DNA from 2 places in the Mesorhizobium sp. M0119 genome. Region 1 is predicted to be linked to the other one. Evidence: riboswitches for the same ligand, from Rfam matches in the RefSeq annotation. Region 1 holds a riboswitch; the other holds the start of a gene.

Evidence for each region. A riboswitch is a leader RNA that binds a small molecule or an ion and turns the genes downstream of it on or off. The one in region 1 is predicted to bind S-adenosylmethionine.
Region 2: another riboswitch for S-adenosylmethionine. It lies ahead of NKJ40_RS04175 (O-succinylhomoserine sulfhydrylase); the one in region 1 lies ahead of metX (homoserine O-acetyltransferase MetX).

The regions. Positions count from the first base shown of each region.
Region 1 covers NZ_JAMYTU010000022.1:9,999-14,194, reverse strand. Annotated here, with positions in the region: gene NKJ40_RS20170 (prephenate/arogenate dehydrogenase family protein) at 1-581, opposite strand, end outside; gene hisC (histidinol-phosphate transaminase) at 588-1,697, opposite strand; SAM riboswitch at 1,836-1,913, shown strand; gene metX (homoserine O-acetyltransferase MetX) at 2,007-3,176, shown strand; gene metW (methionine biosynthesis protein MetW) at 3,292-3,906, shown strand; gene NKJ40_RS20150 (hypothetical protein) at 4,130-4,196, shown strand, end outside.
Region 2 covers NZ_JAMYTU010000003.1:107,930-112,125, reverse strand. Annotated here, with positions in the region: gene araD1 (AraD1 family protein) at 1-919, shown strand, start outside; gene NKJ40_RS04180 (2'-deoxycytidine 5'-triphosphate deaminase) at 949-2,043, opposite strand; SAM riboswitch at 2,179-2,256, shown strand; gene NKJ40_RS04175 (O-succinylhomoserine sulfhydrylase) at 2,326-3,516, shown strand; partial or broken gene NKJ40_RS04170 (glycosyltransferase) at 3,553-4,196, opposite strand, start outside.

The DNA.
Region 1 (4,196 bases):
TGCGGCAGGTGCGAAACGATGGCCAGCGTCATGTCGTGATGCTGCGGGTCCATCGTGTCGATGTTGGAGCCGCTGCGGCGCCAGAATTCCGAGAGCTTTTCCAGTGCCGCGGGATCGGTGCCGGGTAGCGGCGTGAAGATGCACCAGCGGTTCTCGAACAGTTCGGCAAAACCGGCATCCGGTCCCGATTTTTCGGTGCCGGCCAAAGGATGGCCGGGGATGAAGTGCACGCCATCAGGGACATGCGGCTGCATCTGCGCGATGACCGACGCCTTGGTCGAGCCGACATCGGTGAGGATGGCGCCCTTCTTCAGCGCCGGTGCGATCTCCGCGGCGACGGTACCCGAAGAGCCGACCGGCACCGAAACGACGACCAGATCGGCGTCGCGAACCGCTTCTTTTGCGTCCGTCGTGTAGATGTCGCCGAGGCCGAGTTGCCTCGCGCGTGCCAACGTCGCTTCGCTGCGCGTCGAAATCGCGACTTGGCCGGCGAGCCCCTCGCGGCGGATGACGCGGGCCAGCGACGAGCCGATCAGGCCGATGCCGACCAGCGCGATCTTTTCGAACATAGGTGAGGTCATGGTATTCTAGCTTTTCAGGAATGTCGCGAGTGCTGCGACAACGCCGCGATTGGCCTCTTCGGTGCCGATGCTCATGCGCAGCGCGTTGGGAAAACCGTAGCCGGAAACGCGCCGCAATATGTAGCCGCGCCGGCTGAGGTAGTCGTCGGCCGCCGCCGCCGAATGCTTTTTGTCCTCGGGAAAGTGGATGAGGATGAAATTGCCGACGCTCGGCGTCACCCGCAGCCCAAGCCCGCTTAATTGCTCGCTCAGCCAAGCCAGCCAGGTCGCGTTATGCGCGACGCTGCGTTCGATGTGGGCGCGGTCGCGGATCGCCGCGATGCCGGCTTCGATCGCCGTCGCATTGACGTTGAAGGGTCCCCGCACGCGGTTGATCGCGTCGATGACGTGCATTGGCGCATACATCCAGCCGATCCGCGCCCCGCCCAGGCCCAATTTGGAGAAAGTGCGGGTCATGACCGCGTTTTCCGCGCTGCCCACCAACTCGACGCCGGCTTCATAGTCGTTGCGCCGGACATATTCGGCGTAAGCTGCATCCAGCACCAGAAGCACGTTTCGCGGCAGGCCGGCATGCAGGCGGCGCACCTCCTGGAACGGCACGTAGGTGCCGGTTGGATTGTTTGGATTGGCAAGGAAGATGACCCTGGTGCGCGGCGTCACCGCGGCGAGGATCGCATCGATATCGGCGCGTTCATCGGTCTCCTTGACCGTTACCGGGACGGCACCGGCCGACTGTATGTAGATCTTGTAGACCATGAAGCCGTGTTCGGTGATGATGGCTTCGTCGCCGGGCGCGAGGTAGGTCTGCGCCAGCAGGCCCAGAATCTCGTCGGAGCCGTTGGAGCAGACGATGTTCGCCGGGTTGAGCCCGTGCACCTCGGCGATCGCTTCCCTCAGGCGCCTGGCGCTGCCGTCGGGATAGACCGCGAGCTTGTCGGCGACCGCGCGCGCGGCCTCTATCGCCTTTGGCGAAGGACCGAGCGGGTTCTCGTTCGCCGACAATTTATGGACCTTGGCGACACCTTCAGGCGCCGCGCTCTTGCCGGGCACATAGGCTTCGATGTCCATGATGCCGGCGCGGGGCCTTGGACGTGTCTGATCCGGTGTCTGGCTCATTCCATGAAATCCGTCGAGAGTGCCTCCATCCGGAGGCCGCAGCGGAAATACAAGCCGTGGCCCGGAATGTCGAGGGGCGGCAATTCGGGATCAAGAACTTGCCGTTGACGAAGCCATGCGTCAGTCCTAGAAGAGCAGCGAAAGTTCCGTGGTGATTTGGCCGGTCGGCTTGCAGCCACGTTAAACAACTTGCTAAAGGGCCGTTTGCATCTTGTAACCGGCTTTGCGAAGGCATGGCCGGTTTTTTGTTGCCCTGACTGGCTGTTGCCCAGACTGGTGGACAACTGAAGGCCGGGCAAGGAGATGTGAATGGTCGCTTTGCGCGCGCGAAAAACCAACAACGAGGCCGACCAGCCGTCGAGCCCGGTGTTGCGTTTCGGCGCCGACAAGCCGCTCAAGCTCGACGCCGGTACGCTGCTGTCGCCGTTCCAGATCGCCTACCAGACCTATGGCACGCTCAACGATGCGCGCTCCAACGCCATCCTCGTCTGCCATGCGCTGACCGGCGACCAGCACGTCGCCAACACCAATCCCGTGACCGGCAAGCCGGGCTGGTGGGAAGTGCTGATCGGCCCCGGCAAGATCATCGATACCGACCGTTTCTTCGTAATCTCGTCAAACGTCATCGGCGGCTGTCTCGGCTCCACCGGCCCCGCCTCGACAAATCCCGCCACCGCCAAGCCTTATGGGCTCGACCTGCCGATCATCACCATCCGCGACATGGTGCGGGCGCAACTGATGCTGGTCGAGCATTTCGGCATCGAACAGCTGTTCAGCGTGCTTGGCGGCTCGATGGGCGGCATGCAGGTGCTGCAATGGGCCTCCAGCTATCCCGAGCGCGTCTTCTCGGCGCTGCCGATCGCCACCGGCGCCCGCCATTCTTCGCAGAACATCGCTTTCCACGAGGTCGGCAGGCAGGCGGTGATGGCCGACCCCGACTGGCATGGCGGCAAGTATTTCGAGCATGGCAAGCGGCCGGAAAAAGGGCTGGCGGTGGCGCGCATGGCCGCCCACATCACCTATCTGTCGGAAGCAGCGCTGCACCGCAAGTTCGGCCGCAACCTGCAGGACCGCGAAGCCCTGACCTTCGGTTTCGATGCCGACTTCCAGATCGAGAGCTATCTGCGCCATCAGGGCATGACCTTCGTCGACCGCTTCGATGCCAACTCCTATCTCTACATGACCCGGGCGATGGACTATTTCGATCTCGCCGCCGACCATGGCGGCCGGCTGGCCGATGCCTTCGCCGGCACCAAGACGCGCTTCTGCCTGGTTTCGTTCACCAGCGACTGGCTGTTCCCGACCGAGGAGAGCCGCTCGGTCGTGCATGCGCTGAACGCGGCCGGCGCCTCGGTCTCGTTCGTCGAGATCGAGACCGACCGCGGCCACGACGCCTTCCTGCTCGACGAGCCGGAACTGTTCGCCGCCATCAGAGGCTTCATCGCCTCGGCCGCGCGGGCGAGAGGGCTCGGCGCATGACCCCGAAAAGTTGCAGGCTGTTCGGATCAGGACCATGCGCCAGGCATCAGCGCATGACCCCGACAAGTGGCAGACTTTTCGGATCAGGATCATGCGCCAGGCAGGAGCCGAACGCATGAGCGTCAACCGCGCCCAGCGCGTCGACCTCGAAGTCGTCGCCGATCTCATCCCGCCGCAGTCGCGGGTGCTGGACGTCGGTTCCGGCGACGGCCTGCTGCTCGAATTGCTGCAGGAGACCAAGAAGGTCGATGGCCGCGGGCTGGAGCTGTCGCAGCGCGGCGTCAACGAATGCGTGTCGCGCGGCCTGTCGGTCATCCAGGGCGATGCCGACAAGGATCTCCAATTCTATCCCGATAAGGGCTTCGACTTTGTCGTCTTGTCGCAGACCTTGCAGGCGACCCGCAATCCGAAGCTGGTGCTCGACGAACTGCTCAGGATCGGCAACCGCGCCATCGTCTCATTCCCGAATTTCGGCCACTGGCGGGTGCGCTTTTCGCTGCTCTTCAACGGCCGCATGCCGGTGACCAGGGACCTGCCCTATTCCTGGTACGACACCCCCAACATCCATTTCTGCACCATTCGCGACTTCGTCAATCTGTGCGACGAGCTTGGCGCGACGGTGGAAAAGGCAACCGCGCTCGACGCCAACGGCCAGCGGATCGGCTTCTCCATGCCGTGGTGGTTCTGGAATTTTTTCGGCCAGCAGGCGGTATTTCTGCTGAAACGATAGGTTTGACAGGCAGAAGCAACGATCCCCCATCTGCGCAAGAAACCATATTTTCAATTTCCCATCCAAAGAAGTTGCCCGGCAGTTTTTGTTGCTTTAACAGGGTCTATCGGTTGGTTTGGGGGAAGCAATGAAGACAATAATATTAGCGACAGCTTTGATATCGGTCGCTTTGATCTCCGGATGCACGACATCGAAGACCGATTTCCAGAATGGACAAGTCGCGTTGAGCGGCAGCCCGGCGCTGAAACGACAAGCGATCCAGCGGTGCATGACCAAGTTCAAGATGCGGT
Region 2 (4,196 bases), on a different contig from region 1:
CATCAACGGCGCCCGCAGCGTCTATTCGCTGGCGATGGAGGCCGCGCGCACCGGCAGCGGGCTTGTCGCCCTGATCGAGCGCAAGGGCTTTGGCGAAACCGTCGATCTCGACGCAGCCTACAAGAAGGGGCGGCTGCTGTCGCCGATCAACCATCCCGATCCGGCGCATCTCCATCTCACCGGCACCGGGCTGACGCATCTCGGCTCCGCCGCGACCCGCGATTCCATGCATAAGAAGCTCAGCACGGACGGCGAGGAACAGCTGACCGATTCCATGAAGATGTTCCGCATGGGGCTTGAGGGCGGCAAGCCGGCGAAGGGCCAGACGGGCGTGCAGCCGGAATGGTTCTACAAGGGCAACGGCACCATGGCAGTGGCGCCCGGGGCGGCGCTTATGTCGCCGGCCTTCGCCCAGGATGCCGGCGAGGAGCCGGAAATCGCCGGTATCTATGTGATCGGCGACGACGGCGCCCCGTTCCGCGTCGGCTTCACGCTGTCGAACGAGTTTTCCGACCACGTCACCGAGCGCGTGAACTATCTCTTCCTTGCCCATTCCAAGCTGCGCAACGCTTCGTTCGGGCCGGAGATCCTGATCGGCGATCTGCCGTCCGATATCCGCGGCGCTTCACGCATCCTGCGCGACGGCAAGCTGCTTTGGGAAAAGCCGTTCCTGTCGGGCGAGGCGAACATGTCGCACACCATTGGCAATCTCGAGCATCACCACTTCAAATACTCGGCCTTCCGACAGCCGGGCGACGTGCATGTGCACATGTTCGGCACGGCGACGCTGTCCTTCGCCGACGGCATCAGGACCGAGGCCGGTGACGTATTCGAAATCGAGGCGCAGGATTTCGGCCTGCCTCTGCGCAACCCGCTCGAAATCGAGCAGCCGGTGAAGGTCGCCGTGAAGGCGCTTTGAGGCGGCATAGCCCGCAAGTAAGAGGAAGATCAGCGCGCGGCGCGGAAATGCTTGGATAGTTTCAGGCCCTGCGCCTGATAGTTCGAGCCGAGATCGGTGCCGTAGAGCGCTTGCGGCCGTTTTAGCATGTGCTCGTAGACTAGCCGTCCGACGATCTGGCCGTGGTCGAGGATGAACGGCACTTCATGGCTGCGTACCTCGAGCACCGCCCGGCTGCCGGTGCCGCCCGACGCCGAATGGCCGAAACCCGGGTCGAAGAAACCGGCATAATGGACGCGGAACTCGCCGACCAGCGGATCGAAGGGCGTCATTTCGGCGGCGTAGAGCGGCGGCACATGCACCGCCTCGCGCGACACCAGAATATAGAATTCGTCCGGATCGAGCACCAGCTCGCCGGCGCCGCTCTTGTAGAGCGGCTCCCAGAAATCGACGACATCCTGCGCGGCGCGCTTGTCGACGTCGACCAGGCCGGTGTGGTGCTTGCCGCGATAGCCGACCAGCCCATCCTTGTCGCCGTCGAGGTCGATCGACAGCGCGATGCCGCCGCCTGAGATGTTGGGCGGTTCGGTGGCGACCAGCATCTCGGCGCGATGCAGGTCGTGCAGCTCGCTTTCCGACAACAGCGCATTGCCGGTGCGGAACCTGATCTGCGACAGCCGCGAGCCGGTCCGCACCACAATCGGGAAAGTGCGCGGGCTGACCTCCAGATAGAGCGGGCCTTCATAGCCGGCGGCGATCTTGTCGAACTCGTGGCCACGGTCGGTCATCACCCGGGTAAAGATATCAAGCCGTCCGGTCGAGCTTTTCGGGTTGGCCGAAGCCGAAATATGCGCGGGCAGCGCCAGGCTTTCGAGCAGCGGCACGATGTAGACGCAGCCGGTTTCCAGCACGGCACCTTCGGCGAGGTTGACCTCGTGCAGCTTCAGCCGGTCGAGCTTATCGACAACCCTGTGGTCCGGGCCGGGCAAGAAGGAAGCACGCACCCGCCAGGCCTTGTCGCCGAGCCTGAGGTCAAGGCTGGCCGGCTGGATCTGATCGGCATCGAGCGTGCGCGGCGATTTCAGCGCGCCCGACTGGAACAGCGCGGAAATATCCTGATCGGGAAGAATGCCTGTCTGCCGCAAGGGTCTGGCTCCGTTCGAACGCCGGGCGAGGTCTTGTTCTGTCGCAGGTCCGACCGTGGACGCCTTTGGCACCTGCTTGGTACAACCCTCTTAATCATGCCGGCAATTGACGCAAGCGTGGCGCGGGTCTAAAGCTCGTTATCCCGTGGTGATTTGGCCGGTCGGCTTGCAGCCACGTTAAACAAGTCGCTAAAGGACCGTCGGGCCGCAAGGCCATATGGACCGGTTGCGACTTTCGCGACCGGTTTTTTTTGTTTGGACCAATTTTGGTGTTTGGATAGAATGATGACCAAGAAGCGCGACTGGAAGCCTCAGACCGCACTCGTGCATGCCGGGACGCTGCGTTCCGGCTTCGGCGAGACCTCCGAGGCTATGTATCTCACCCAAGGCTATGTCTACGAGACGGCGCAAGCGGCGGAAGCCCGCTTCAAGGGTGAGGAGCCGGGCTTCATCTATTCGCGCTATGCCAACCCGACCGTCGACATGTTTGAAAAACGCATGTGCGCGCTGGAAGGCGCCGAGGACGCGCGCGCCACGGCATCCGGCATGGCGGCGGTGACGGCAGCACTGCTGTGCAGCGCCAAGGCGGGCGACCATATCGTCGCGGCGCGCGCGCTGTTCGGCTCCTGCCGCTGGGTGGTCGAGACGCTGGCACCGAAATACGGCATCGAGGCAACGCTGGTGGACGGCACCGACATCGCCAATTGGGAAAAAGCGGTTAGGCCCAATACCAAACTGTTCTTCCTGGAAAGCCCGACCAATCCGACGCTGGAGGTGGTCGACATCGCCGCCGTCGCGGCACTTGCCAATTCGATCAGCGCCAGGCTGATCGTCGACAACGTCTTCGCCACGCCCTTGCAGCAGAAACCCTTGCGGCTCGGCGCTCACATCGTCGTCTATTCGGCCACGAAGCATATTGACGGCCAGGGGCGCTGTCTTGGCGGCATCGTTCTGTCGGACAAGAAGTGGATCGACGAAAACTTGCATGACTATTTCCGTCACACCGGCCCCAGCCTCTCGCCTTTCAATGCCTGGACGCTGCTGAAAGGCCTGGAGACGCTGCCGATGCGCGTACGCCAGCAGACGGAAAGTGCCGGCCGCATCGCGGATTTCCTCGCCGAGCGCCCGCAAGTCGCCCGCGTCATCTATCCCGGCCGCGCCGACCACCCGCAAGCGGCCGTGGTCAAGAAGCAGATGTCGGGCGGCTCGACGCTGATCTGCCTGGATGTGAAGGGCGGCAAGCAGGCGGCCTTTGCTTTCCAGAACGCACTCGACATCGTGCTGATTTCCAACAATCTTGGTGATGCCAAGAGCCTGATCACCCATCCAGCGACGACGACGCACAAGAACTTGACCGATGAAGCACGTGCCGAACTCGGCATCGGACCCGGAACGCTCAGGCTTTCCGTCGGCCTGGAGGACACCGACGACCTGCTCGAAGATATCGAGCAAGCGCTGAGAGCTGCCGGATAAGGGCTGGCCGAACAGAGGCGAGCGGGGACGCGCTGATCAGGCGCCGGACGGGGTCTCTTCCAGCTCCGCGACGGCCTTGGTCTGGATAGTCATCACGTTGCCGCGCCAGTCGACGGCGCCGCTCAGCCATCCGCGCGCCCAAATGGCGGGAAGCATCAGGTCTCGCGCCATCATCGCCGGGATAGTGCGCGGCGACAGGTGCCATCCCTTGGCCGAGGCCAAGACGCATTCCGGCAGGTAGGCCGCGACCAGCACGGCGATGGCGGTTGCCGGCCGGGTGCCGCCGGCGGCCGCCGCCGCGGGCCGCCCCCGCCCCCCCCGGGGGCGGCGCCGCGCGCACCTGATTGGGGGGGCAAACCACCCCCCAACGGGCCCCGGGCCCCCCCGGCGCCCAGCGCGCCTGCCGCGACCAGATCTCGCCAAGCGTGCGCCGGCCGAGCGGCTGTTCGAAGGGCGAAGCGACAAGATTGACCCGCAGTCCGAGCCGGTTGACCAGCTTGGTCGCGGCGGCGTCCTCGGCGATCTCGGCAGCAAGCGCGCGGATACCGCCATTGGCATCGAGCATCGGCTTGTTCCACAACATGCTCTTGCCCTGCGCGAAGCCGAGGCCGAGCGCCTCTCCAGCGTACTGCCAGCGTGCCTGCAGCGTGTTGAGAAAGGCGCATTCGACCTCCCCCCAA